One region of the Pantoea sp. PGP6 genome, then DNA from elsewhere that is predicted to be linked to it. Evidence: predicted binding sites of a transcription regulator. Region 1 holds the regulator's gene; each other region holds the start of a gene.
The links. The regulator CRP, encoded in region 1, controls carbon source genes, mostly activating them, when cyclic AMP is high. The targets are predictions, from matches to a motif close to ATGTGANNNNNNTCACAT.
Positions count from the first base shown of each region.

Region 1 (7,658 bases):
CACCTGATCGGTTTCCAGTTTTTCGTAGCTGGCGGTGGCAATTTTCCATGCCAGCCACAGCAGGTAGAGGCTACCGGCGATTTTCAGCACCAGATGCAGTGAGGGATAGAGCAGGATCAGTCCGCCGACGCCAAACGCCACCATCAGCAGCATGACCTGCATGCCGATCATGATGCCAATCATCAGAGGAATGGTCCGCAGGAAGCCAAAATTGGCGCCGCCCGCAGTAAGTAACATATTATTAGGGCCTGGCGTGATCGCGGCGACCCAAAGGAATCCTAACATCGACAAGAAAAGACTCAGTTCCATAGCAATCGGGTGCTCCTCACCCCCAGCAAGCAAAAAACCTATCGAAGCTAACAGCGCGATATGGAACAGACAAGCTTTTACCCGATGAAATTAATCGCACCCGACACGGATCAATTTACGCCGTTAGCCGGCATGCGCAATGCGCATCTGCAAACGGTACTGCCACGCCTGCTACGGCGGCAGATCAAGCTCGATCCTCACTGGCAGCGTCTCGATCTGCCCGATGGCGATTTTGTCGATCTCGCCTGGAGTGAAGATCCGTATCTGGCACAGCACAAACCCCGGGTGGTGCTGTTTCACGGACTGGAAGGCAGTTTCCACAGCCCCTATATCCACGGGCTGATGGAAATTTGCCGCGCACGCGGCTGGCTGGCGGTGGTGATGCACTTCCGCGGATGCAGCGGCGAACCTAACCGGCTGAACCGTATCTATCATTCCGGTGAAACCGAAGATGCACGCTATTTTCTGCACTGGCTGCAAACCCGCTGGGGTCGGGTACCGACCGTGGCGGTGGGTTTTTCGCTCGGCGGTAACATGCTGGGCTGCCTGCTGGGTCAGCAGGGATCCGATGCGCCGGTTGACGCGGGCGTCATCGTCTCCGCGCCGCTGCTGCTGGAGCCGTGCAGCGTCAAACTGGAGCGCGGCTTCTCGCGCTTTTACCAATACTATTTACTGGCGCAGCTGAAGAAGAACGCCCGGCGCAAACTGCACGCCTGGCCGGAAACGTTGCCGGTGAATCTGACGCAGCTTAAAGCGCTACGCCGGCTACGCGACTTCGATGACGCGATCACCGCCCGCGCCCACGGTTTCAGCGATGCGGCTGACTATTATCAGCGCGCCAGCGCCCTGCCCTGGCTGAAACAGGTCGATAAGCCGCTGCTGATCATTCATGCCAAAGATGACCCGTTCATGAGTGATGAGGTGATCCCGCACAGCAGCCAATTATCTGCCACTATTACTTATCAACTGACGCCGCACGGCGGTCACGTTGGCTTTGTCGGCGGGACGTTGCGCCAGCCCGAAATGTGGCTTGAACAGCGCATACCCCAGTGGATTGCCCCTTTTCTGGATACCTAACGTTGTGATTATTCCCTGGCAACAGGTCTCACCTGAGACGCTTGAAAATCTGATTGAAACTTTCGTGCTGCGTGAAGGCACCGACTACGGCGAGCAGGAACGCAGCCTGAGCGAAAAAGTGGCTGACGTGCGCCGTCAGCTGGAAACCGGCGAAGTGGTGCTGGTGTGGTCGGAACTGCATGAATCGGTCAATATTATGCCGCGCAAAGAATTTCGCGGCTGATGCAGCCGGCGGCAATTCATGTTAACAATGCGCATGGCCCGACTTCACAGGGAGCTTTTTTATGTCAGCACGCCATCCGATAATCGCCGTCACCGGTTCCAGCGGCGCGGGGACCACCACCACCAGTCTCGCGTTCCGTAAAATCTTTCAGCAGCTCGATCTGCACGCTGCCGAACTGGAAGGCGACAGTTTCCACCGTTTCACCCGGCCTGAAATGGATATGGCAATCCGCAAGGCGCGCGATTTGGGCCGTCATGTCAGCTATTTCGGTCCGGAAGCCAATGACTTTGGCCTGCTGGAGCAGAGCTTCAGGCAGTATGGGCTCAACGGCCAGGGCCAGTCGCGTAAATACCTGCACACCTATGACGAAGCGGTACCGTGGAATCAGGTGCCGGGCACCTTTACGCCGTGGCAGCCGCTGCCGCAAAACACCGATATCCTGTTTTACGAAGGACTGCACGGTGGCGTGGTGACCGCCCAGCATAACGTAGCGGAGCATGTCGACCTGCTGGTGGGCGTGGTGCCAATTGTTAACCTCGAGTGGATTCAGAAGCTGGTGCGTGACACCAGCGAACGCGGCCATTCGCGTGAAGCGGTAATGGATTCGGTGGTGCGCTCAATGGAGGATTACATCAACTTCATTACGCCGCAGTTCTCGCGCACCCATCTTAACTTCCAGCGAGTGCCGACGGTCGATACCTCAAACCCGTTCGCTGCCCGCGCTATTCCGTCACTGGATGAGAGCTTTGTGGTGATCCACTTTCAGGCGCTGGACGATATCGACTTCCCTTATCTGCTGGCGATGCTGCAGGGCTCGTTTATCTCGCACATCAATACGCTGGTAGTGCCTGGCGGCAAAATGGGTCTGGCGATGGAGCTGATCATGGGTCCGCTGGTGAAGCGGCTGGTGGAAGGCAAGCGGATAGAATAAGAGGCCAGCAAAAACCGCTCTGAGAGCAGATGTCTTTAACAAAGAGAGTAAAACTGGCTTTCCTGCGGCTAAAGACTTACCCCTGGGCAGGCTTCAGGGAGCATACACCTTTCGCAAAGACGCAAAACCGTTATCGCTGGCAGGCTCAGCACGGGCCATCCCTGGCCCGCGATGCTTTGCTACAGGCATATGCTCCCTTCGCTTCACGTCCGACAACCGCATCCGGTTTCAGGAAGGTCGCTACAGACAACCTCTGGGCAGAAAGAATCTGGCAGCAATAGATAAGTTCAACACGCTGGGAACCGGGTCAGAAGAGGAAAGCGTCCCGCCGCCCGGATAAAAACGCCGGGAGCGTTTTTGAACAACGCAAAGCGTTGGCCCGGCTACGGGCGCGCCTCAGGGATGAGGTGCGTAATCGCGCAGGCCGAGCGGCCAGGGATTGGCTTAAACGACTTTCCGATCTGACCCGGTTCCCTGCGCAGGCACAGTATCAAAACGGATTCCCTGCCCAGGCACAGTCTTAAAGCAACCTGCATCAGATACTGGAAGTGAAGTTAGCAGGTCTGCAATGACCCTTGCGGCTACTACAGTTCGATCACTTCATAGCTGTGGGTGATGGTAACCCCTTTGCCCAGCATGATGGCGACCGAGCAATATTTTTCAGCAGAAAGATCCACCGCGCGTGAGACCGCCTTATCCTGTAGCGCTTTGCCGCTCACGATAAAGTGCAGGTTGATGTGCGTAAAGATTCGCGGCGCCTCTTCACGACGTTCTGAGGTCAGTTTTACTTCACAATCAGCCACATCGTTGCGACCTTTTTGCAGAATTGAAACCACGTCGATGGCGCTGCATCCGCCCGCCGCCATCAGCACCATCTCCATTGGGCTGGGCGCTTTATCACCCGAATTGCCATCCATTAATACCTGATGTCCGGATGACGACTCACCGAGGAATGTCAGCCCTTCTACCCATTTCACTCTTGCCTGCATGATTTTCGCTCCAGAATATGCGGTTTTGCCGTCAGAGTACGCTTTCGCCTGGTAAACAGCAATCCAGAGAAATCCGCCGTTAGCTGAAGCGAGACAACAGAAGACAGTCGGCAAAAGCTGTGCTACAAACAGTGCTGAAAATATTTTTCGTCACCCGATGGCGAAGCCGGGAAGAATGATGCGCACTGCGCCGAATGCAGCCCGAATAATTTCCTGTAAGGGAAACGCTTGAAGCTTTCATCGCCTGACAGGGAAACTGCCCCCTGTATTTTGGGCACGATTACAACAGAGGATAATAGCGAATGGTTCTCGGCAAACCGCAAACAGACCCTACACTCGAATGGTTCCTGTCCCATTGCCATATTCACAAGTATCCATCCAAAAGTACGCTGATTCACCAAGGTGAAAAAGCTGAAACGCTTTACTACATCGTGAAAGGTTCCGTTGCGGTTCTGATCAAAGATGAAGAAGGCAAAGAGATGATTCTTTCTTACCTGAATCAGGGCGATTTCATTGGCGAGCTTGGCCTGTTCGAAGAAGGTCAGGAGCGCAGCGCCTGGGTACGTGCCAAAACCGCGTGCGAAGTGGCGGAGATTTCTTACAAGAAATTCCGTCAGCTGATCCAGGTTAACCCGGATATCCTGATGCGACTGTCGTCGCAGATGGCGCGTCGCCTGCAGGTTACGTCGGAAAAAGTGGGTAATCTCGCTTTCCTCGATGTGACCGGACGCATTGCTCAGACTCTGCTTAACCTGGCGAAGCAGCCAGACGCCATGACGCATCCCGACGGCATGCAAATTAAAATTACTCGTCAGGAAATTGGCCAAATCGTTGGTTGTTCACGTGAAACCGTGGGCCGTATTTTGAAGATGCTGGAAGATCAGAACCTGATCTCTGCACACGGCAAAACCATCGTCGTTTACGGCACCCGCTAATTCCTGTCACCCACGGCGTGATGGCAACATCGCGCCGTTATTGTTTGTGTTGGGCCGATGTGGCGTCGAATTATTTACCATCCTGAAGTCAATTACGCCTTGCGGCAAACCCTGGTGCTCTGTCTGCCAGTGGCGCTGGGCTGGCTGGCTGGCGACCTGCAAAAAGGTCTGCTGTTCTCGTTAGTTCCCGCCTGTTGCAATATCGCCGGTCTGGATACCCCGCATAAACGCTTCTTCAAACGCCTGATTGTCGGCGGCAGCCTGTTTGCGCTCGGCAGCTTTCTGATTCAGTGGCTGACGCAGCACGCCATTCCGCTGCCGCTGATTCTGTTCGCCTTGCCGTTGCTGCTGGGGGTCACCGGCGAAATCAGCCCGCTGCACGGCCGTCTGCTGCCCGGCACCCTGATCGCCGCCATCTTCACGCTGAGCCTGATTGGCCGTATGCCGATCTATGTGCCGCCGCTGCTCTATATCGGCGGCACGCTATGGTATGGGCTGTTTAACTGGTTCTGGTTCTGGCTGTGGAAAGAGCAGCCGATGCGTGAAAGCCTGAGCCTGATCTACCGTGAGCTGGCCAACTATTGCGACGCCAAATATACCCTGCTGACTCAGCTGACCGATCCGGAAAAGGCCCTGCCGCCGCTGCTGGCGCGTCAGCAAAAAGTGGTCGATATGATCACCACCTGTTACCAGCAGATGCACATGCTTTCCGCCAGCCGGGATCACAGCCATAAGCGGCTGACCCGCGCCTTTCAGGTGGCGCTGGACCTGCAGGAGCACATCTCGGTCAGCCTGCATCAGCCGGAAGAGGTGCAGAAACTGGTGGAGCAGAGCCATGCCGAAGCGGTGATCCGCTGGAACGCCCAGACTATTTCGGCCCGCTTACGGGTGCTGGCGGATAACATTCTCTATCACCAGTTGCCGGATCGTTTTGGCATGGAGAAGCAGCTCAGCGCGCTGGAAAAAATCGCCCGCCAGCATCCTGACAATCCGGTGGGAAATTTCTGTCTCTACCACTTCAATCGGATTGCGCGGGTGCTGCGCACCCAAAAACCGCTCTATCAACGTGACCTGATGGCCGATCGTCAGCGCCGTCTGCCGCTTCTGCCGGCGCTGCGCAGCTATCTGTCCTGGCGTTCGTCGGCACTGCGCACTGCCGGGCGCTTTGCGGTGATGCTGATGCTGGGCAGCGCGCTGGCGCTGTTTTTTAACATCCCTAAACCGTACTGGATTCTGATGACCATTATGTTCGTCAGCCAGAACGGCTACAGCGCCACCCGCGTTCGCATCCAGCACCGGGCGCTGGGCACCTTTGCCGGCCTGGTGATTGCGGCTGCTACCTTACGCCTGGCGGTGCCGGAGTCGCTGGTGCTGCTGATCATGCTGGTGATCACCTTTATCAGCTACCGGTTTACCCGCCAGTTTTACGGCTGGTCGATGATCGGCTTTACGGTGACGGCGGTTTACTCGCTGCAGTTGCTGTCGCTGAATGGGGCGCAGTTCCTGCTGCCGCGCCTGATGGATACGCTGATGGGGTGCCTGATCGCCTTTGGCGGAATGTTGTGGCTGTGGCCGCAGTGGCAGAGTGGCTTATTGCGGCAAAACGCCCATGACGCGCTGGAAACCTATCAGGATGCGCTACGGCTGCTGCTGGGGGCGGAACAGTCACCGGAGAAACTGGCGTATCAGCGGGTACGGGTCAATCAGGCTCACAATGCGCTGTTTAACTCCCTGAACCAGGCGATGCAGGAACCGGCTTTTAACGCTCAGTACCTCAAGGATATGCGTCTGTGGGTCACCCACAGCCAGTTTATTGTTGAGCACATCAATGCAATGACGATTCTGGCGCGTGAACACACCATGCTGACCGCCACGTTAGCTGAGCGTTATCTGCAGTCCTGCGAAATTGCGCTGCAACGTTGTCAGCAGCGACTGGAATATGATGGTGCCAGTTCGCAGGTTAACCTGCTGGATGAGCTGGAAAACATTAATGAAGGGCCGGTCACGGTGGTGGAACAGCATGTACGCCGCATTCTGGATCATCTGAGCGTGATGCACACCATTTCATCTCTGGCGTGGAGCCAGCGACCGCAACATGGCCGCTGGCTGAGCAGACGGTTACGCAAAAACTAAATCAGCCGGTAATCACCTTGCCGACGGCGGTGGCGAAGCGGCGCATACCCTCTTCGATGTCGGCGGGTTCGATGATCAGCGAAGGTGCAAAACGCATCACGTCCGTGCCGGCCACCAGCACCATTACCCCTTCAGCGGCTGCCGCATTGAGGATATCGCGCGCCTTGCCGGCATGCTGAGGCTTCAGCGCCGCGCCAATCAGCAGGCCTTTGCCGCGAATATCACTGAACAGATCGTACTTCGCATCAATCGCCTGCAGCGCGCTGACAAACTGCTGACGCCGGACGCCAACGCCTTCCAGCACTGCCGGGGTATTGATGATATCCAGCGCGGTCTCGGCAATGGCGCAGGCCAGCGGATTGCCGCCGTAGGTGGTGCCGTGCACGCCAGGGGCCATGGTGGAGGCGATCTCATGGGTAGTCAGCATGGCGCTGACCGGGAAACCGCCACCCAGCGCTTTGGCCGAGGTCAGAATATCGGGTTGCACGCCATAGTGCTCATAAGCAAACAGCTTGCCGCTGCGTCCCATACCGCTCTGCACTTCATCCAGCACCAGCAGTGCCTGGTATTGATCGCACAGTTCACGCAGCCCGTGCATAAACTCTTCGGTTGCGGGCACCACGCCGCCCTCACCCTGAATCGGTTCGACCACGATAGCGCAGGTATGATCGTCGATAACCGCCTTAACCGCAGCCAGATCGTTGAACGGCACGTGGACGATATCGGCAGGTTTAGGGCCAAAGCCATCGGAATATTTTGGCTGTCCGCCGACCGTCACGGTAAACAGCGTCCGGCCGTGGAAAGCATTGTGGAAGGCGATGATCTTACTTTTGAACGGGCTGTGACGTTTGCAGGCGTAATAGCGTGCCAGCTTGAACGCCGCCTCATTCGCTTCTGCACCGGAGTTGGCGAAAAACACCCGCTCGGCAAAGGTGGCATTGATTAACTTGCTGGCGAGACGCAGTGCCGGTTCGTTGGTGAAGACGTTACTGGTATGCCACAGCGTTTCGCCCTGGCTTTTCAGCGTTTCCACCAGCGCAGGATGGCAATGGCCGAGCGCA
Region 1 is NZ_JBQBMA010000001.1:425,059-432,716, reverse strand. Features, by position in the region: gene ACLIBF_RS01980 (LysE family translocator) at 1-309, opposite strand, end outside; gene ACLIBF_RS01975 (hydrolase) at 370-1,386, shown strand; gene ACLIBF_RS01970 (YheU family protein) at 1,391-1,609, shown strand; gene ACLIBF_RS01965 (phosphoribulokinase) at 1,671-2,540, shown strand; gene ACLIBF_RS01960 (OsmC family protein) at 3,125-3,529, opposite strand; gene crp (cAMP-activated global transcriptional regulator CRP) at 3,832-4,464, shown strand; gene ACLIBF_RS01950 (YccS/YhfK family putative transporter) at 4,522-6,597, shown strand; gene argD (bifunctional acetylornithine/succinyldiaminopimelate transaminase) at 6,599-7,658, opposite strand, start outside.

Region 2 (7,658 bases), 300 kb from region 1:
CAACTTTCGGTCCGTAAATCAGAATCGGAATATGCTCACGGGTGTGTTCGGTGCCTTGCCAGGTCGGATCGCAGCCGTGGTCAGCAGTCAGGATCAGAATGTCATCCTCACCGACCAGTTCCATCAGCTCCGGCAGGCGACGGTCAAACAGCTCCAGTCCGCCAGCATAACCGGCTACATCACGGCGATGTCCCCACGTCGAGTCGAAATCGACAAAGTTGGTGAAGACAATCGAGTGATCCGGCGCGATTTTCATCTCCTGAATCGTGGCGTCAAACAGCGCATCCAGACCGGTCGCTTTGACCTTTTTGGTGATGCCCTGCTCAGCGTAGATGTCCGCGATTTTACCCACCGAAATCACCTGACCGCCCTTCTCATCCACCAGCTTTTTCAGCATGGTGGCTGACGGCGGCTCAACCGCCAGATCGTGACGGTTACCGGTACGTTCGAAGTGACCGGCTTTGTCGCCGACAAACGGACGGGCGATAACGCGGCCGATGTTATAGCCGCCTTCCGTCAGCTCTTCGCGGGCAATTTCGCACAGCGCATAGAGGCGATCCAGGCCAAAGGTCTCTTCATGACAGGCAATCTGGAATACCGAGTCCGCAGAGGTGTAGAAAATCGGCTTGCCGGTTTTCATGTGCTCTTCACCCAGCTGATCGAGAATCACCGTCCCCGAAGAGTGGCAGTTACCGAGGTAGCCTGGCAGCTCAGCGCGCTGCACCAGCTTATCGAGCAGTTCCTGCGGGAAACTGTTCTCTTGATCACTGAAGTAGCCCCAGTCAAACAGCACCGGAACCCCGGCGATTTCCCAGTGGCCTGACGGCGTATCTTTACCTGACGAGATTTCGCTGGCGTAAGCGTAAGCGCCGGTGATCTTCGCATTCGGGTCAAGGCCCGCCGGGAAGCGGCCAGTCGAAAGCTCTGCGGCCTTACCCAGACCCAGCGCGGTCAGATTAGGCAGATGTAAAGGCCCTTTACGGCCTTTGTCCGCTTCACCTTTGAAACAGGCTTCAGCGATGTGACCAAGCGTATCTGAACCTGCGTCACCGAATTTATCGGCATCTTTACTGGAGCCGATCCCGAAGGAGTCGAGAACCATAATAAAAGCACGTTTCATGCAAGTCTCCTGCGCAATGGCGCGTGACAAGTCAAAAAAAAGCGATCAGATCAGTATACCCGAATGCGTTGCCGCTGGCACCGATTACTGCCCGGTTAACTGACATCGCTCACACGACGATAGACCACTGGCGTAGCGGCTGGTGCCGTATCGCCGATCACCAGCGCGGCTTTGACCGCAGCGGCGGCCTGTTGCCATTGCGCTTCGTTGCTGGCGTGGATAATAGCCAGCGGGCGCTGCGCATCGGCGCGTTCACCGAGAGTGATCATTTCGCTTAACCCAACGCTGTAATCGATGCTGTCGCTGGCACGCTGGCGTCCACCGCCCAGTGCCACGACCGCCAGACCAAGCGCCCGGGTATCCATGCTGCTGACAATGCCAGGCTGGTCGGCATAGACCGCCTTGCTCAGCGTCGGCGCAGGCAGATAAGCATCGTAGCGCTCGACAAAATCGGCCGGCCCGTTCTGCGCTGCCACCATGCGGGCGAAAATTTCTGCCGCCCTGCCGTTATCCAGCACCTTCATCAGCTGCTGGCGCGCCTCTGTCTCATTAGCGGCCAGCTTGCCGGAAATCAGCATTTCGCTGCACAGCGCCAGCGTCACTTCCAGCAGGCGCGGGTTACGCTGTTCACCGGTCAGGAAGCGCACCGCTTCCCGCACTTCCAGCGCGTTACCGGCAGACGAAGCCAGCACCTGATTCATATCGGTGAGCAGCGCGGTGGTCTGGCAGCCGGCACCGTTAGCTACGCCAACAATCGACTGCGCCAGATCCTCTGACGCTTCATAGGTTGGCATAAATGCGCCCGAGCCCACTTTGACATCCATCACCAGCGCATCCAGCCCTTCCGCCAGTTTCTTCGCCAGAATCGAGGCGGTAATCAGCGGGATCGAGTCTACGGTGGCGGTAATGTCGCGCGTGGCGTAGAAGCGTTTGTCGGCCGGAGCCAGTGAGTTGGTCTGGCCGATAATCGCCACCCCGACCTGTTTGATGATCTCCCGGAAGCGGTCGTCGCTGGGGAAGATGTCGAAGCCTGGAATTGCTTCCAGCTTATCCAGCGTGCCGCCGGTATGGCCGAGGCCACGGCCGGAGATCATCGGAATATAACCACCGCATGCGGCCACCATTGGTCCGAGCATCAGCGACGTGACATCGCCAACGCCGCCGGTCGAATGCTTATCCACTACCGGCCCGTTCAGATTGAGCGATTTCCAGTTCAGCACGGTACCGGAATCACGCATCGCCATGGTCAGCGACACGCGCTCAGGCAGCGTCATGTCATGAAAATAGATGGTCATGGCCAGCGCGGCAATCTGGCCTTCAGAGACGCTGTTATCACGGACGCCGTTGATGAAGAAGCGGATTTCAGCGTCAGTCAGCGCGTGACCGTCACGTTTTTTGCGAATAATTTCTTGTGGCAGGAACAAGGTAGCCCCCTTGGCTCAGGGAAATGCGGTGTGACAGCGGCGATCGGTGACCGCCGCAGGATGAGTTTAATAACCGGCTTTGCTGGTCTCGCTCTGATGACCCAGAGTATTCAGCAGACTCGCCAGCAGGCTTGATGCGCCAAAGCGGAAGTGACGCGCATCGGCCCACTCCGCACCCAGCGTATCTTCCGCCAGTTGCAGATAGATGGCGGCATCTTCAGCGGTGCGTACGCCACCCGCCGGTTTGAAACCGACCTGCTGGCTGACGCCTTTATCACGGATGACGCTCATCATGATCTGCGCCACTTCAGGCGTGGCGTTGACCGGTACTTTACCGGTAGAGGTTTTGATGAAGTCAGCACCGGCATCGATAGCGATTTCAGACGCCTGACGGATCAGCGCTTCCTGCTTCAGTTCACCGGTTTCAATAATCACTTTCAGCAGTACGTTCGCCTCAGCACAGGCGGTCTTACAGGCTTTCACCAGATCAAAACCGACCTGACTGTTACCGGCGATCAGCGCGCGGTACGGGAACACCACATCCACTTCATCGGCACCGTAGGCGATAGCGGCGCGGGTTTCAGCCAGCGCAATCTCAATGTCGTCATTGCCGTGCGGGAAATTGGTTACCGTGGCGATACGGATCTCTGGCGTACCCTGCTCACGCAGCGTTTTACGCGCAATCGGAATAAAACGCGGATAGATGCAGATGGCTGCTGTGTTACCCGCCGGGGATTTCGCCTGATGACAAAGCGCGATCACTTTTTCGTCAGTGTCGTCGTCATTCAGGGTAGTTAAATCCATCAGTTTCAGGGCACGCAGGGCTTGCTGTTTGATATCGGTCATGAGGCTCTCCAAAGGATCGGGGTGCGATCCACCGGCTGGCCGGCGGAATGTTATAATAATAACACCGTCAGGCGGCCTGTTATGTGCCAGCAGTCACATCGGAATAAGAAAATGATGCAATTATGCCACGCTTACCGTGATCAGAATCGCATTTAACGCCGTTAACAGCCCATTATACGCCAGCCAGCCAAATGTTACTATTATCACATTTAGTCGCGCAGACCGGCATAGGTTAAAGCTTAGCGGGTTGATTAAGGATGGCGGGAAAAGCGGAATCGAGCTGAAACAGCTGCTGGCTGTTGCGCCACAGCGCCCCGGCAATGACTTCAGGTGGCTCGTCGCGCAGGGTGCAGAGCGTCTCCCACACCTGGCGCGCCCGTTCAGGCCGGTTGGGCTGGCCCTGGAAGCCTTTTAACGGCATATCCGGCGCATCCGTTTCCAGCAGCAACGAGGAGAGCGGCAGTTGCGCCAGCGTCTGCCGGGTTTTGCTGGCGCGCTCATAGGTGATGGTGCCGCCGACCCCAATCGCATAGCCGAGCTTAATAAACGCCTGCGCCTGTTGCAGACTACCCGCGAAGCCATGTACCACCCCGCGACGCGGCAGATCGTGGCGACGCAGATGCTGGGCCAGTTTGTCATGGGTACGACGCGAGTGCAGGATCACCGGCAGATCGTAGCGTTTCGCCAGCTTAAGCTGGGCATCAAGAAAGCGTTGTTGCTTATCAAACTGCGGATCGTCGCGGTAGAGATCCAGCCCGATCTCGCCGATCGCCACCAGCTTGCGCGGTCGCTGCTTAAGCTTCTCCTCCAGCCGATCGAGATGCGCTTCCTGATGCGCTTCTATGGCAATCGGATGCAGCCCGAGCGCGGCGTAGAGCGCAGCATGTCCGGCCGCCAGTTCGCACACCCGGCTGAAGCGGCTGGCATCGATCGCCGGGATGATGATCTTCTCGACGCCGGCCGCCGCAGCCCGCGCCAGGCTGGCGACGGTATCGTCCTCAAACGGCGGGAAATCAAAATGACAGTGGGTATCGATAAACCTCATGCCAGCGATCCTTTATCGTAATCCGCATCATTATCCGCCAGCGGCGGCGTAATAATCTCGCGGTTGTCCGGTGCATTGGCCACCGGTGCCGGCGGCGTGACGATACGCGGCGTCAGTGGCTCTGCGTCGCTTAACCACTGGCCCAGCGTGGCGAGAAAATAGCGGCCGCAGCGCCGTCCAAGATGGTAATCCTGGTTCAGCGACGAAATACGGCTGCCCAGCGCACTGCTGGCCAGCACATGTGGCGGAAAGATCTCAATAATCCGTAAGTCACCGGGCGGATTTTCAATAAACTGCTGAATTTCCCGGTAGCTTTTTTCATGATGATTGAGCACGTTAATCATCGGCTGAAAGGCACCGGTGCTTAGCCAGCGCTCCATCCGCTTAATCCATTTCGGCGTATAAAACATCTGAGAAGGCACGGTGCGGATCACCACAATGGTGTCTGCGCCACGGCGCGCCGCTTCCCGCACCGGAATCGCATCGCTGATGCCGCCATCCAGATAGCTAATCCCTTCGAGATTGACGCCCAGCCGGTAGAAGCCGGGAATGGCACTGGAGGCTTTAATCAGCTCCAGCCAGTTGTCTGCCGTGGGGGTGAAATAGCCTGGCGTATAGTCGTCGCTGCGGCAGGCGCACATGTAGAACTCAAGCCCGCGCGAGAACATTTTTTCAGCGCTGGTCATCGCCAGCGGAAATTCACTGCGGGTGGTTTCCACCAGCCAGTCGAGATCGATCAGATTACCGCCGCGAACAAAACGCAGCGGATCAAAAAAGAGTTTATTGGTGGTGTAACGGGTGATCACGCGGCGGGCATAGCCTGGCTGGCCGCAGACAAACGCAGAAAGGTTTTGCGCGCCAGCAGAGGTGCCGAGCAGCAGTTGAAACGGATTAAATCGGGCACGCTGAAATTCATCAAGCACACCGGCGGTAAAAATGCCGCGTTGACCGCCGCCTTCACAGACCAGCGCAATTTTATGCGATTTGAAAGGGGTCAGCGCAAGAGGTTCAATGGCGCCGAGCGTAACAGGAATGCGAATACCCACTGTGTGAACCTCAGATGGGGTTCCGACGGGCAGGCTGATGGATGTTAACGTCTATCCAGCAGCATTCCGGAGAACCAGTCATACAATCCTTTAGCCGGACAGCCCGCGCAGGGGGGCTGCCCATGTAGCCGTGTGAAAAAATCCCGCTTCTCACTGATCTGGCTACAGATGACTGGTCTCCGCTTTATGCTTACTTGCTTTGCATTAAACTGCAGGACTCATCGGCTAAAGCTTTTTACGGCCGGTAAACAGGCTGATGAGGAACAGAATAATACCAACAACGAAGACAACTTTAGCTGCCCATGCTGCTGTACCTGCTAAACCACCAAAACCTAACGCTGCAGCAATCAGTGCGATCACCAGAAAAATAATGCCCCAACGAAACATAAGCCTCTCCTTACCCTATTGAAAATCGAACTGCTTATTTCATCCCCGGATGGGTATCTTTTATCCGTGCGGCCGGCAGTGACGCGACCGCACGGTTACCATTAAGATTTAACCGTCAGGTCATTCTTAACGCTTTTCACGCCTTCAATGGCTTTAGCGATGCTTTCAGCACGGTCTGACTGTGCCTGATTTGCAACCTGCCCTGAAAGCTGAACAACGCCGTCGGTGGTTTCAACTTTTACGTTGCGCGACGGAACAATATCATCCGCTAATAGCTTAGCTTTAATTTCGCTGGTCGTAGCGGCATCGCCCGCATAACCTTTCATCGATTGGGATTTGCTGTCTTTAACGTGTAGTTTGTCGCTGACGGATTTAACACCTTCGATTTTCTGCACCACGGCCACAGCTTTTTCGGCCTGATCCTGGGAAGTGACGAAACCGCTTAAGGTCACCACGCCCTGATGAGTTTTTACCGAGATATCCGTACTTTTAATCGCGTCATCATCAACCAGTGCCGCTTTGGCTTTGGCGGTGATGCCGCTGTCATCCATATAACCATCGACTTTTTTCATAGAACTATCGATTTTCGCACCCGTGCTGTCTGCCGTCTGCGACGCTTTCTGGGAAAGCGACTCGTCGGCCAGCGCGCTGCCGCTGATCAGTGCTGAGCCAATCATTGCAGCCATCAGGGTTTTGGCAATCTTAGTCTTGTTCATCGATATATTCCTTCTATCAGTTAACTCGCCCAAAACTGTGGGCGCAACAGCAGCAAACGGCGCCGCTGGGTTACAGGACGTAAGGACAAGAGAAGTCTCTTCCGCCGTCCGATAGAATAATCATAGACGGCATTTCGCGATTTGCCTGGCTAACTGGTTGATCACACGTCAAAACGAGAGGAAAAGCCGTTTTTTAGGAGGAGTCTGTAGCGGGGAAAACAGGGCCATTTCCTGCTGGAATGGCCCGGATAGCGTGCGATCAGTGCTCGCGGGTTTTACGGAATCTGACGTCAGGATAACGTTCCTGGGTAATATTCAGGTTCACCATGGTCGGCGCGATATAAGTCAAATTATCGCCGCCATCCAGCGCGAGGTTAACCTCGTTTTTACGCTGGAAGTCTTCGAATTTTTTCGCATCGTCGCACTCAACCCAACGCGCGGTAGAGACGTTGATCGCTTCATAGATCGCTTCGACGTTATATTCGCTCTTCAGACGCGCCACCACCACATCGAACTGCAGTACCCCGACGGCACCCACGATCAGATCGTTGTTGTGTACCGGACGGAACACCTGCACTGCACCCTCTTCCGACAGCTGAACCAGCCCTTTCAGCAGCTGTTTCTGCTTCAGCGGATCGCGCAGGCGAATACGACGGAACAGCTCCGGCGCGAAGTTCGGAATACCGGTGAACTTCATATTTTCACCCTGAGTGAAGGTATCGCCGATCTGAATGGTGCCGTGGTTATGCAGGCCGATGATGTCGCCAGGATAGGCTTCTTCAACGTGAGAGCGGTCGCCGGCCATAAAGGTCAGCGCATCGGAAATCACCACATCTTTGCCGGTGCGGACCTGACGCAGCTTCATTCCTTTTTCATATTTACCCGACACCACACGCATAAAGGCCACGCGGTCGCGGTGTTTCGGGTCCATATTGGCCTGAATCTTGAACACAAAGCCGGTAAATTTCTCTTCGCTGGCTTCGACGGTACGGGTATCGGTTTTACGCGGCATCGGACGCGGCGCCCATGACACCAGGCCATCCAGCATATGATCCACGCCGAAGTTACCCAGTG
Region 2 is NZ_JBQBMA010000001.1:723,618-731,275, reverse strand. Features, by position in the region: gene deoB (phosphopentomutase) at 1-1,120, opposite strand, end outside; gene deoA (thymidine phosphorylase) at 1,216-2,544, opposite strand; gene deoC (deoxyribose-phosphate aldolase) at 2,611-3,390, opposite strand; gene ACLIBF_RS03495 (TatD family hydrolase) at 3,623-4,435, opposite strand; gene ACLIBF_RS03490 (patatin-like phospholipase family protein) at 4,432-5,481, opposite strand; gene ACLIBF_RS03485 (DUF1328 domain-containing protein) at 5,707-5,868, opposite strand; gene osmY (molecular chaperone OsmY) at 5,970-6,584, opposite strand; gene prfC (peptide chain release factor 3) at 6,844-7,658, opposite strand, start outside.
Region 2: a site for CRP is predicted at 3,582-3,599, ahead of deoC (deoxyribose-phosphate aldolase). Genes of this name have one in related genera too.

Region 3 (7,658 bases), 3.5 Mb from region 1:
CCTGATTCAGCGCCAGGGTTGCCAGCAGGGTGATCGCCACGGGCATCACCTGCTCATCAAAGTCGAACTTCGCGTTGTGGTGTCCCGCCGCCAGATCGCAGCCGAAAATGGCGTACGAGGCCTGACCGCCGTGCTGCTTGACCCGCTCCATCATGTAGGTGGCATCTTCCGAACCGGCCGCCTGGGCTTTGCGATCGACCACCGAATCGAAAATCCCGAGCGCATCTGCCTGCTGGTGGATGAAGTCCACCCACGGCTGGGTCGGCGTGGAGCTGCGGGCAGCCCCCATCAGCTGCACCTGATGTTCAACGCCATACATCGCCGCCGCGCCGGCAATGACCCGCAGCGCCTGCTGGTAAATGTCATCGTTAACCTGATTGGTAATGCCGCGGGTTTCGACTTTCAGCAGCGCACAGTCAGGTACCACGTTACGACCGGTACCGGCCTGCAATACGCCAACGTTAACCCGGGCCACCCCGCCGCTGTGCTGGGTAAGACCGTGCAGCGCCAGCGTGGCCTGGGCCGCCGCCAGCAGGGCATTGCGACCCTCTTCCGGGCGGCCACCGGCATGCGCGCCGACGCCGGTAAAATTGACGTCGAGCTTGGTGGTGGCGAGGAAGCTGTCGCTGCCGCACACCAGTTCACCCGCCGGCACGCCGGTGCCGAGGTGAATGGCAGTAAACAGATCCACATCATCCACCACGCCTGCCGCCACCATCGCTTTGGCGCCGCGCACACCCTCTTCGGCCGGCTGGAAAATTAATTTAATCGTGCCGCTCAGCTGATCTTTCATCGCCATTAATACCGACGCCAGGCCGAGGCCGATGGTGGTGTGACCGTCATGACCGCAGGCGTGCATCATGCCGGGATTGCAGGAGGCGAAGCCTTCACGCTGTGGCAGGTGATCTGCGGCCTGGCTCTCGTTGAGATCGAGTGCGTCCATATCTACCCGAAAGCCGATAACCGGACCGGGACGGCCGGTATCCAGCGTCGCCACGATGCCGCAAAATCCGCCGGAGAAGTGGCTAATCCACTGCGGTAAAGCCCCCTGTTGCAGCGCCCGGGTTTCCTGCTGCTTCAGCACGTCTTCGCTGGGTAAGCCCATGCGCGCGTCGGCATCGATCACCTCACGGCCCAGTTGCAGTTGATAACCCAGCTTGTGCAGTTCGTCGGCCACCCGGGTGGCGGTGCGGAACTCGACCCAGCCAGATTCGGCATAATGGTGGAACTCCCGTCGCCAGCTTTTTAACTGCGCCAGCCGGGCACTGATATGGTCGGAAAGAGTATTCATCGGCACGATCCTTACTGTTGGTTTTTTACGCACTGTCTCGAATCTACACAATGGTAATAACCGGCATAAGATGCGAATATCTTGTGACTGATAAACAACGGTTATCACAAAATCTATGTCTGCCAACCTCAAGCTTCACCAGCTGCGCGCCTTTGTCGATGTGGCGCGTCAGGGCAGTATCCGCGCGGCGAGCCGTCTTTCCGGGCTTTCTCAGCCAGCATTAACCAAAGCGATCCAGGAGCTGGAGCGTGAACTTGGCGCGCGGCTGTTTATCCGCCGTCAGCAGGGCGTGGTCTTAACCGATATCGGTGATAACTTTTTTCGTCATGCCAGTCTGGTACTGGCCGAGCTGCGGGTGGCGCAGGAGGATATTCAGCAGCGGCTGGGGCTGGGTGGCGGTCAGGTGAACATTGGCGTTGGCGGCAGCGTGGCACGCACCATCATGCCGCAGGTGATTAACCAGTTTCATCGCGAATACCCGCTGGTGAAGGTGCGCATCGTTGAAGGGCAACTGGTGTCGATGGTGCATGAACTGCGGCAGGGCGCGCTCGATTTCACCATCAATACTTACGATCAAAGCCACCTCGATCAGGAGCTGATGTATGAGCGAATGATGGAGCGTGAGTACAAAGTGGTGGTGCGTAAGGGTCATCCGCTGGAAAAAGCCCGGTCGCTGGCGGCGTTGCAGCAGGCTGACTGGACCATGCCGACGCCCAAAGGCAGCTACTACCGCCTGTTGCACGATCTGTTCGACGAACGCGGCATGGCACCGAAAATCGTGGTGACCTGCGAGACCTTTATGGCCTGTACCAGCCTGGTGGCGCAAAGCGATTTCATCAGTATTTTATCGGTGGATGTGATCGACGATCCGATTCTCGGCCGGTCACTGGTGGCACTGACGCTGGATGAGCCGCTGCCCAAAGCGGTCTTCTATCTGATTCAGCGTAAGGATACCGCGCTGACCCCGATGAGCAGTTATATGGCGCAGTTATTTCGCCGTTATTGCCAGCGCTGACCGGCAGCGTTCTTTCATCGTCTACACTTGGTGTATTCGCGTAAACGTGAGTTCAACCCACAATCGGAGGTGACGATGCAAGTCTGTCCATATCTGTTTCTCTATGGTCGCTGTGAAGAGGCAATTGAGTTTTACCTGCAGGCCACAGGCGGGAAACTGCTGGAGAAAATGACCTTTGGCGACATGCCAGAGCAGGGCGAGCAGGTAGGCGATCAATCTGCGCCGCCACAGCCGCCGGAAAAAATCATGCACGCACATCTGCGCATCGGTCAGGGAGAGTTGATGCTGAGCGACGGAAACACGCAGAAGCCGCCTGCGTCCGATCATGCCGGTTACGCGGTCAGCCTCGCCACTACTGACGCGGAACAGGGTAAAGCCTGGTTTGAGAAACTGTCAGTGGGCGGTAACGTGACGACCCCGTGGCAGGAGACGTTCTGGTCGAATGGCTTTGCGATGTTTATTGATAAGTTCGGCATTCCATGGCGCATCAACGTGGTGAAACCGCAGGAATAATGGTGTGGTTTAGCCGATCGGCGCCGGCAACAGCGGCGCCGTTTTCAGCTCACAGTCACAACGGCCAGCTTTGCAGCCAGCCGCGTGCTCATCAGAAGTTGTAACCCGCCACCAGGTAGTAACCCCAGCCGGTCGATTTCACTTCAAACGGACCGTTGCCGAAGTTCAGCTCCTGCCCATCCGCCCACTGACCGCCATTGTGGAAGTAACGCGCCACGGCAGAGAAGTGCCAGTGATCGTAACCCAGTGACAGAATGTGGCTGGAGGCGATGGAGTTGCTGGTGCGCGACGACCCGCCTTTCTCGTTGAGATCGGAGCCCCAGTCAAAGTTGGTGAAGCCCACATAGCCAAGATTACCGCCCCACAGCGTGGTGATCGGCACGAAATATTTCACCTTGAAGCGATAGCCATCCCAGCTGTTTTCATTCGCGGCGCCGTAGTTTTCCCACTGGTATTTGGCATAGACGTTCAGTGACAGGCCGACATCGCTGTGGGTATCGATATCGGTACCCAGGCCCATATACCAGGTGTTCTGGCGGTTATCGCTGTTGCGGCCCATGTCGTAGATGTAGTTGTTGGCGAAGTACCACTCTTTGAACGGACCAAACGCCAGACTGGTGCCGGTCAGTTTGTCGATTGAGAAGCGCGGTTCAATCTCCATAAACATCGGGGAACCGTGGTCAAAAATCCCGTTGGCGTTGCTGTTACCTACGCCGAAGAAGTTGGTCAGATCGAGATAACCGTAAAAATCGAACCAGTCTTTTTTGGCAAACGCTTCATATTCCAGATAAACGTCGTTGTTGAACTGTGGTCCAAAGCGCGTGTGGTAGCTGCCCACCACGTTTACGCTCTGATGCCACCAGTCGGACAGGTATTGCGGATCGCTATCAGCGGCTTGCGCAACACCTGTCCAGGAACATGCCAGCACGGCACCTGCTATCAACGTTTTGAATTTCATTATCATTAACCACATGCTTTTGACCGCTGCACAGCAGGCGCAGTCAGAGAGAAGTCGATCCCTGGGTGGGGAGTGAGTTAGTCAGGACAAAACAGCCGGTTTTCAGCTCGCGTAGCGTGCCTGCAACACAGCGATAGAAAATAGATTTTGCTCACGTTTGTCAAAAAGTGTTGCATTACAATTCAGTGAAAATGTGACGTGATTCACAATAATGGCGATGATCGAACGGAACCAGGCAACCGTTTACGTTGTCTGGTTCGTGATCAAATGGGCGGGATCAGGGAAAAGTGACGCGGACCTGCAAACCACAAATAGCACCCTGTGGCGTCAGACAATTGGAGAGGGCGACCTGAATCTGATGCTTCTGCGCGACGCTGCGCACAATCGATAAGCCGAGGCCGCTGCCCTGCGCTTTAACGTCAGGCGAACGGGTGAAACGGTCAAAGGCGCGTTCAATAAACGCCTCCGGCATTCCCGGTCCGTTATCGACGATATCGACCACCGTCCGGCCCGCGACCCGATGCAGCAGAACATCCACCAGGCTCCCCTCCGGGGTGTGCAACATGGCGTTACCAATCAGGTTATCAAACAGGCTGCGCAGCTCAGATCGGCTGGCCTGCAGACGATACTGGGTCGAGCCATTAAAGCCGATATCAATGCCGCGTTTATCCGCTACCACCATTAGCTGCTCGATGCTCTCTTTCAGCAGATCTTCCAGTTCAATCTGCTCAATGCTGGCGACCACGCTTTGATCTTCCTGACGAGACACATTCAGCAACTGGGTCACCAGATGGCGGGTGCGCGTCACGCCTGCTTCGAGCTGACTGAACTGCCGGCTGGCCTCGCCAGGCTGAATATGCTGCCGCAGGTTCTCCAGCTGCAATGTGACAGCGGTGACCGGCGTACGCAGTTCGTGGGCGGCATCTTCCAGGAACTGCCGCTGGGATGACCAGGCTTCACGCAGCTTGTTCAGCAACGAGTTATACGCGGCGACCAGCGGCAGGATCTCATCCGGCAGCCCTTCGGGTGAGACATTGTGCGGATGATGCGTCTCCTGCGCTGCAATCTGCCGCGAGGCGACCTGCAGATCGCGAGTGATCTTGCGGACCACCAGCCAGATCACCAGCAGCGACAGCGGCATCATCAGGATCAACGGAATGATCGCCGACAGCGCCCGTTTTACCATCAGCGCTTTCATGTAGCTGAGGTTGTGCATCACCTGAATAGTCTTGATCTCACTGCCAGGCTGGCCCGGACGGGTGTAGATACGCCACTCACAGTCATCACAGTGTCCTACGTCGACATCACGATAACCGCGCTGAGTTTGCAGCGGCGCGTGCAGTTCCGGCCACGAGCTGGCGCGCAGTCGGCCCTGGCTATCCCACAGCTGAACCACAAAGGCGCTTTTCGCTTTGTCAGGCGTAATCATCGGTGACAGCGCCGGCATCTGTTTGTTGGTAGACCAGGCATCAGCGATTTTTGACAGCTGATCGTCCTTCATGGTGCCTACCATGTCGCCGTAGCAGCTGAAGAAATACCAGGTGACGCCGCCGATCATCAGCAGATGAATAATCAGCAGCGTACTGAGTAATTTATTGCGCAATGAGCGCATAAAGGGGAACGATTTCATATCGCCGGCACCCGCCAGCCCAGCCCGCGGACGTTACGAATCGCGTCGTTATCCAGTTTGCGCCGCATCCCGTGGATCAGCACATCGACCGCGTTGCTGCTCACTTCGTCGCCCCAGCCGTAAATGCGATTCTCCAGCTGCTCGCGAGAAAGAATGGCACCCGGACGCTCCAGCAAAGCATACAGCAGGGCGTATTCACGTGCGGTCAGCTGCTCGCGCTGGCCCTTATAGAGCACTTCGCGCGTCATCATATCCAGCTGTACGTCGCCACTGCCGAGAAGCGAGTCAGCCGCACCGTGGCGACGTCGGGTAATCGCCCGCATCCGGGCCAGCACTTCCTGTAAATCGAACGGTTTAAGCAGGTAATCGTCAGCACCGCTGTCGAGCCCCTGCACCCGCTGCGCCACAGTATCGCGCGCCGTCAGAATCAGTACCGGCGTGGAATCGCCGCGCCCGCGCGCCCGGCGCAGCACCTGCAATCCATCATCACGCGGCAAGCCGAGATCCAGCAACACGCAGCTGTAGCCGCCTTCGCTCCAGGCGTTATGGGCATAAACGCCATCGCGTACCCAATCCACCGACCAGCCCGCGCCCTCTAAAGCCTGCTGCAGGTTCGCGCCGATCATTTCATCATCTTCAACCAATAACACGCGCATGGCTGATCTCCTCTGGAAAGATGGGAGCAGTTTATGCCCGGATAGTTAGCACAGAATTATCCGCCGTCATACTTCGCGCCACAGCGGCGTTGGCTGCACTTTTTCGCCCTGGTCACTTCCGCCGTCATACTTCGTACTACAGCCGCGTTGGCTGCATTTACTCACCTCAGTCACTTCCGCCTTCGTACTTCGCGCTATAGCAGCGTGGCTGCATTGGTCGGCTTGCTGCAACGTGAATTACTCTGGCGTTATTTAACACAAATTTGCCTGACGGACCCGGGCGTGACTTAACGCAAATTATTTAAATTCTGGCCGCTATGGCTTAACGAAGAATAGTTAAATCGACGCTGGCGTGATTTAACACAAATTATTTTACCGGAAGGCCGGTGTTACTTAACGCTTATTATTCAGGCGGGTTGCTGTTGTTACCTGGTGGATAAACGCTAGCCGCAGGCCCGAATCTGACGGTTGCTAATTCTGCGCTAATTTTCTGCTAATTAAGGGATAAATTTAACCGGGTAAAGTGGGTTCACTGCACATCAGCGTAAACCAGGAGGAACCCATGAATCAGCGCGAGTTTATTCGCAGTTTGCTGGAATGGATAGAGAACAATCTAGGACACGATCTGCATCTGGATGAGGTGGCGCGCCGCTCTGGCTATTCCCGCTGGCACCTGCAACGGCTGTTTCGCCAGCATACCGGATTTTCACTGGCTGAATATATTCGCCAGCGGCGATTAACTGAATCTGCGCTGACGTTGCTGAGCAGCAATGAAGCGATATTGCAGGTCGCCATGAACTACGGGTTCGATACCCAGCAAGCCTATACCCGCACCTTCAAAAACTATTTTATGGTGACGCCAGGCCAGTTGCGCCGCCAGCGGCGGGTGGAGCCGGATCGGTTACTGTTTCCACTGGCCATGGCCAGTTGAGGCCCGCGATGACCTTCCCGCCAGGTGAAAAGCGCGGGAAGGTCGATGCGCGTCGCGCCGCTGTCTGATTTCCCCCTTCTTTTTTGCCGATCCGTCGCCGTAAGCTGCCCCGAACATGCTAGTTTGATGCCAGAATCCTCAGGCTATCGGAGCGGTAACGCATGGAAAACAGTGCCAATTTAACCGCCATGCTGGTGTTTGCGCGGGTGGTGGAACTCCAGAGTTTCAGTGAGGCGGCGCGGGCACTCGGCTGGTCCAAATCCCATGTCAGCCGGGAAATTGCCCGACTGGAGCTGCGGCTGGGCATCCGGCTGTTGCAGCGCACCACCCGGCGGCTGGCACTGACCGAACTCGGCCAGGCTTACTATCCCTACTGCGTACGCATGCTGGCGGAAGTGCAGCGGGCCGATGCGTTTGTTCAGCAGCTGCATCAGCAACCGGCCGGTAATGTGCGGCTGCAGGCCCCGGTGACTTACGGCTGTCAGTGTGTGGTGCCGGTGCTTAATCGCTTTCTGCGTCGTCACCTGCATATCAACGTTGATCTGGATCTGACCGATCGTAATCGCGATACGCTGGACGGTCAGATCGATGTGGCGATCGTCATTCGATCCCGGCCCCCGCAGCAGGGCAATTTCCGCGTGCTAAGCGATATTGAGTGGGGCCT
Region 3 is NZ_JBQBMA010000001.1:3,948,384-3,956,041, reverse strand. Features, by position in the region: gene ACLIBF_RS19175 (amidohydrolase) at 1-1,291, opposite strand, end outside; gene ACLIBF_RS19170 (LysR family transcriptional regulator) at 1,407-2,306, shown strand; gene yjdN (VOC family metalloprotein YjdN) at 2,382-2,819, shown strand; gene ACLIBF_RS19160 (nucleoside-specific channel-forming protein Tsx) at 2,911-3,777, opposite strand; gene ACLIBF_RS19155 (sensor histidine kinase) at 4,055-5,407, opposite strand; gene ACLIBF_RS19150 (response regulator) at 5,404-6,063, opposite strand; gene ACLIBF_RS19145 (helix-turn-helix domain-containing protein) at 6,626-6,994, shown strand; gene ACLIBF_RS19140 (LysR family transcriptional regulator) at 7,156-7,658, shown strand, end outside.
Region 3: a site for CRP is predicted at 3,969-3,986, ahead of ACLIBF_RS19160 (nucleoside-specific channel-forming protein Tsx). Genes of this name have one in related genera too.